DNA from 2 places in the Sporosarcina sp. Y1009 genome. Region 1 is predicted to be linked to the other one. Evidence: predicted binding sites of a transcription regulator. Region 1 holds the regulator's gene; the other holds the start of a gene.
What was found. The regulator CtsR, encoded in region 1, represses protease genes until heat stress. The targets are predictions, from matches to a motif close to ATGGTCAATAAAGGTCAAACA.
Positions count from the first base shown of each region.

Region 2: AC25Y1_RS03345 (ATP-dependent Clp protease ATP-binding subunit) is a predicted target of CtsR. The motif match lies at 2,043-2,063, and genes of this name have one in related genera.

Region 1 is NZ_JBYHFO010000018.1:2,057-5,274, reverse strand. It holds gene mcsB (protein-arginine kinase McsB) at 1-598, opposite strand, end outside; gene AC25Y1_RS16545 (UvrB/UvrC motif-containing protein) at 588-1,142, opposite strand; gene AC25Y1_RS16540 (CtsR family transcriptional regulator) at 1,185-1,652, opposite strand; gene AC25Y1_RS16535 (hypothetical protein) at 1,934-3,218, opposite strand, start outside.
Region 2 is NZ_JBYHFO010000002.1:133,414-136,631, reverse strand. It holds gene AC25Y1_RS03360 (EAL domain-containing protein) at 1-53, shown strand, start outside; gene AC25Y1_RS03355 (YczE/YyaS/YitT family protein) at 109-771, opposite strand; gene AC25Y1_RS03350 (DUF4097 family beta strand repeat-containing protein) at 1,112-1,912, shown strand; gene AC25Y1_RS03345 (ATP-dependent Clp protease ATP-binding subunit) at 2,106-3,218, shown strand, end outside.

The sequences.
Region 1 (3,218 bases):
AACGTCCGATAGCTGGAATAATACGGTCGATTTGCTTTGTAATCGTCAATGCAGGCAAATGCATCATAACAGAGGCACGCATCCCTGTTCCTGTATTGGAGGGACAACTAGTTAAGTACCCAAATTCCTCATCAAATGCATACGGCAAGTCTTTCTCAAGCAAATCGTCCACCTCATTGGCATGACGGAAAGCTTCTTCTAGTTGTAGCCCTGGATAAATGCACTGGATTCGAATATGGTCTTCTTCATTGACCATGACACTGACTGACTCATCAGAAGACAACAAGACCGCACCGTGGCGATTAGGGTCCGTCAAATTCGGGCTGACCAAGTGTTTCTCTACGAGTACTTCTTGGTCTAATGAAGGCAAGTCAGACATTCTCGAGTACGTATAGTCTTCCTCATTCATATCTAATAGTGTCCCCGAAACAATCTTATCTACCACTAATGCTTCTTCGTCAGTTGCAGCGATAGGAAAACGATAGCCCCTTAAATTTCGAGCCAATCGAATACGTGTGGAAAGCACAATATCCGAATTTTCACCGTGCGCAGTCATCCAGCCAGTTGCCGCATTCCGTATGAATTTTTCAATCGACATCGGGTTCTTCACCTCCATATGCAAGTTGCTTTTGAAGTTCATTGGCTTCATCGCGTAAAGCAGCGGCTTCTTCAAATCGCTCTTCTTTTACAGCATCTTGCATTTTCGCACGGACTTCTTCCACTTTCCGCTTAATGGCATATACTCGATTAAATGAAACGGGTATTTTCCCAGTATGGGTTGCATGACCGCTATGTAGTTTACCAAAGACATTTGGAAGATGTTGCCGAAACGTGTCATAGCATGTTGCACAACCAAATTTCCCAATGTCAAGGAATTTTGAAAACGTTAACTGACATCCTGGACATTCGATTCCATCAAATTGATTGACACGGGCTTGTTGCTCTGTTTTAAATGGCTCCGCTGTTCCAAACCATTGTGACAAAAATTGCTGAATAGATAATGGTTCCTGGTTAGGATCAAAGTGAAATGTTTGTGATTGGAAAGCACACTTCTCACATAAATGTTGTTCGACAGATTCACCTGTATTCCCTTTTTTTATAATGACGGATGCAGGCCGTTCTTTACAATTTTCACAAATCAAAATGTCCACCTCCGATAGGTAAAGTTTGGTTTATCGTTTAACCTAAAGTTGTTCATAAATAAGCGTAATGAGCATCGCACGTAAAATACGTGCCCGAATGATGTCTCGTTCTGGAAGCGGAATGCGGATTGTCGTTCGATCTACCGCCGCAAGAATCAGCCTAGACTCGCGCTCAGTGATGACTTCTTCATCGATAAGCCGATAAACAATATCTAATGCCATCGTATGCGAAGCGCCGCCATCAAGACCTGCAAGGATATGTTCGATTAAGTCCTTGCGGTTATTCGGACGAACTCTAAAAATACGAATATACCCACCACCGCCTCGTTTCGACTCAACGGCATACCCACGTTCAGCTGTAAATCGCGTATTGATCACATAATTTATTTGCGATGGCACGCATTGAAACTTTTCGGCAACTTCTCCCCGTTTAATCTCAATAATGCCACTGTGTTCTTGTTCGATAATCCTCTTTAAATATCCTTCAATAATATCAGAAATGTTTCGCATGTCCTCACCTCTTTCATGAAGTCTGATAAGGCATTGACTTTGACTATCTTTGACTTGATTGTACAGCCGAATTTACTGATTCGCAATTGATTCGCACCTGAATGGAAGAATCTCAATCAGTATCGGCGAATGGGTTGCTAGTTTAGACATTGTGTGGAAATTGGCTGTTGGCGTAGTAAATATATCGGAATTCGGGCAGCGTGCAAGTTCGTCGGAATGAGGGAGAGATTGTGCAAAAAATTAAAGAGCTTCCTAATATGATTAGGAAGCCCCATTTTTTCTTAATTTACGCTAGTATTGGTCAATTCTCTTACCGGTAAAAATTGTTCACCTGTATCTAAATAGGTCATGGCGAGCTTGTCACCTTCTTGAATATAAATCGAAAGTGGTTCAACCTCAGAAGAAACGAGGAAATTTCGACCGTCATCTGCCAAAATCGACACTAATGTAAAGTCACCCACCCGCTCTTTAAATACCCGGGCTACCGTGATCGCAGCTTTTGCTTCTTCAGCATTTGAAGTGCCATCAACCGTACTTCCGCCACGTTGAATTGCGGTTTTATACAATTTCAACGCTTCATTTGGTGTTGTCCCGTGGACTGAAATCTCTGGATTTGCAGCAGATACGATAAAGTAGTTTTGCAAAAATCCATTAGAATCCAAAACTGGTGTCAGCCAACTCGCTTCACCGTAAAAGTTATAGAGCACCGGCATTTCGCCAGACCATTTCTTTTCGATAAACTTCTTCTCAATAATTTGCAGCGCACCCTGTGAATCCATATAAGACTCTTCCAGATTACCCGTGTAATATGTTGCTTCTCCTGTACGACCATCCGTCAACGCATAACCGAGCATTGAATCGACGCCTTCTTTCGGGCTTGTAAAGTCTGTAAAGTAATACATATGTCCATTTTCGTCGAATATCGGACTCACATTTGCTTCTGTTCCTTCATCTGATGGTAATTTCACGTCTTTCTTTCCAACGACCGAATTCCAAAAACCGTGAATATAGTTTCCAAAATAGCTATTTTGCAAGCTTACAGCCTCAGGTGAAACCGCTCCGTTAATGAATTCTGGAACTTCAGAAGTCGGATATTGCTCAACATCCCCCGACTCGGGATCCATCATGACGATCCCTTTCACGTCAAAGCCGTTACGCGCGGAAATAAATTCTCCGTATGAACGAATATAATACGGTTTCCCCTCATCATCTATTTCCAGCTGAACATCTCCGTAATAAATGAGATTTGGCATGGCCATTCTCATATGTCGTTCCACATTTTTTCCGAAAAATGAAGACGGTGTATAAACCATTTCGGCATCAATGAATTTCGGATTGTCTGATGAATCAGTCGCGCTCATTGTAAAGTATCCTGGTGTCGATTTCGCACTCCACCATTTGAAAAACCCTGAAAACTCAACGGGTGCAATATAGACAAAGTCATCACCGACCTTCTGTATTTGCAAGTTACCAAGTTCATAATAACTCGTATTTGGTACTTGACCGAAGGCTTTCTTCATTTTATTTCGCGCAAATTTCGGTGGCACACTAGCAGGTGTTTTCGTT
Region 2 (3,218 bases), on a different contig from region 1:
AAAAACAGTGTAAGCAATTACCTGGAAGTAATTATCTGTTTACAGAAGGCTGAATTTGACATACCTGCGCACTAAACTTACCTGAAGTTTAGTACACGGGTAAAGTTTTTAAGATTTCATTTGAAAAACCCATTGTTGTAGGGGGTGTTGGTACTTTTTCATCATCCAGCCTAAAATTTTTCCGATGAAGTACGCTGCAGCTAGTGTTCCGAACCCAATTGAGCCAAATGATTGGATGAAAATTAAACAAACGGTACCTGCCACACAAACGTTGAGTAAATCACTTGTGATTTTTGCTTTGCTAAATTTCCAGTTAAATCGTTCACTAATTACATAGGTAAGTGCATCATAGGGCATTAATGGAAGTTTCGCTGTGAAATAATTGAGTAAACCAAATGACACGACCAACAAACTTATTAGTAAATAGAGACATCTAACGATGATTGTTTCAGGGGTGGGAAGTAGTTGTACGATAAATAGAGTAGCATCCATAAAGAATCCAAATAAAAATGCGATGATGAGTTGAAGCGTAAATTCTTTCATATCGATACGTTTATTTAATATCACTTGACAAAAAATAAATAAAACATTTGAAAGTATCGTTGTCATGCCGATTGATAATCCTACGGTTAACGTAAAGGCATATGCAAGAGAGGACACAGGGGATACGCCAAGTCCCGCCTGAATTGAAAAGCTAACGCCAAGTGATAAGAAAAATAAACCGAATACATATACGAAGAGGCGCTTCATTGTAACGTTGATATGATTCATAACTACCTTCACTTTCTAAGTTATTTTGACCAATTAATCATAACATCGAATTTAAAATAAGGTGCGTTGTTTGTTTGTAAGGGATACTTGGAAAATGCATTACTTAATGGCGTTTTTGAAGAAGATTGTTTCACTTGGCAAATCAGTTATGGGTAATTGTCATTGGACAATTCCAGATTAGTGGCGGCAGGATTCGATTTTTTAATCACAGGGAGTCGGACTCTACGTCTAAGGGCTGAGTAAAAACCAATGCCCAAGTCCATTCACTAAGACGCACCTAACCATTATAATAAATATATTGGGGTAATCCCGTTAGATCATTTATGTGGAGGTTAGGAAAATGAAACAAAATAAAAGATTGCTCGTGGTTTTGTTAATTATGTTTATTGTTATATTTGGGGCAATTTCTCTTTTTCAAGTTTGGAATAATTTTGTTGAAGGCTCGAATAAAAAAGAAATTGGGGACGAATCATTTACAAGTATAGACGTTCTATCCGACAATGCTGCGGTGGAAATTATTTCAACCAATAGCAGTGAAACAACCGTTGAGTATATAGGTGAGAAGAGGAAAAATACAAAACTTGATTTTCAAGCTGACGTTAAGAATGATGAACTCACTGTGAAGTTGAAGGAAAAAAGATGGGGTTTCCTTAGTTTTGATTTATCATTTTCGAAAATAGAACTACTTATAAAAGTTCCTGAAAAACAATATGATATGATCAAAATTAATAATAATAATGGAAAAATCAAGGCAGAAAATATGAAAGCAAAAGATATAAAATTTGAAACTGACAATGGAAGAATCGAATTAAAAAATGTCGATACGGTTACTACCCAAGTAGACTCGAACAATGGTAAAATTCTATTAGAACAAGTCTCCGGTGAAATTATTGGAAAGACAAACAACGGCGGAATTATGCTGGTGACAGACAACTTGGATCGTCCAATCTACCTAACAACAGATAATGGACGAATTGAAATCCAATCAACAAAAGAGCCGACTAATGTGGTATTTGATGTGAAAACGGATAATGGTAAAATCGATATTTTCGGAAAAAGCAATGAGCAGACTGTGTATGGGACTGGGAAACATTTGATAAAATTAAGGACTGATAATGGACGAATAACGGTAACAAAGTAAGGAATTTAAAAAAGTATCTGTTAAGACTGTTGATTTTATAAATCAACGGTCTTTTTGTGAATCCAATCCTTAATGAAAAGATGTAAGCAAGTAATTTGAAAGTCAAAGTAGGTCAGTATATAATATAAATATAGTCAAAGATAGTCAAAGTCAGGTTTGATAAATTAATAGTAAGAAAGAGGAGGAAACATCTATGAAATGTCAACATTGTGGTAAGAATGCAGCAACGATGAATTTAAGATTTAGTCTCAATCAGCAAAATATGCAAGTGAACATGTGTCATACATGTTTTGCTGAGATCCAAAATCAAATAAATAGTGGCAAAATGCCATCATTCGGTAGCGAAGGGAATCAGTTCTTTCAAGCGAACGGCAGTGGGCAAGCTCGTACACAAACGAAACAAAACGATAAACAGCAAGATGATGGCCTTTTAGATCAACTTGGTAAAAACATCTCAAACGAAGCAAGAGAAGGTTTAATCGACCCGGTTATCGGTCGCGATCAAGAAGTGAAGCGTGTAATCGAAACATTAAATAGAAGAAACAAAAATAATCCAGTGTTAATCGGGGAACCTGGAGTTGGTAAAACAGCGATTGCCGAAGGACTTGCGGTGAAGATTAATGAAGGCGATGTACCTGTAAAACTTTTGAACAAAGAAGTGTACTTGTTAGATGTTGCTTCACTTGTCACAAATACTGGTATTCGTGGGCAGTTTGAAGAACGGATGAAGCAGTTAATCGAAGAACTTCAAACAAGAAAAGATGTTATTTTATTCATCGATGAAATTCACTTACTAGTGGGTGCTGGTCAGACGGAAGGCTCACAAATGGATGCGGGCAATATTTTAAAACCTGCATTAGCACGTGGGGGACTGCAACTCATCGGCGCGACGACATTAAAAGAATATCGCCAAATTGAAAAAGATGCAGCTCTTGAACGCAGATTCCAACCAATTATCGTCAAAGAACCTTCTGCAGAAGATACAATTAAAATCCTAAACGGGATTAAAAATCGTTATGAAGATTTCCATGAAGTGGTTTATACGGATGAAGCGGTGCAGGCCTTTGTTACTTTATCACAGCGCTATATACAAGACCGATTCTTACCGGACAAAGCAATTGATTTGATGGATGAAGTGGGGTCACGATTAAATCTTATCCATGTCGTTGCTGATTCTGATTCAATCCATGTGCGTTTAAATGAAGTGATTGAAGAAAAAGAACAAGCAGCTGAAGCAGAAGACTATGAGAAAGCTGCAAATTTACGTTATGAAGAAATTCAATTACGAAAACAATTAGATGAAGCG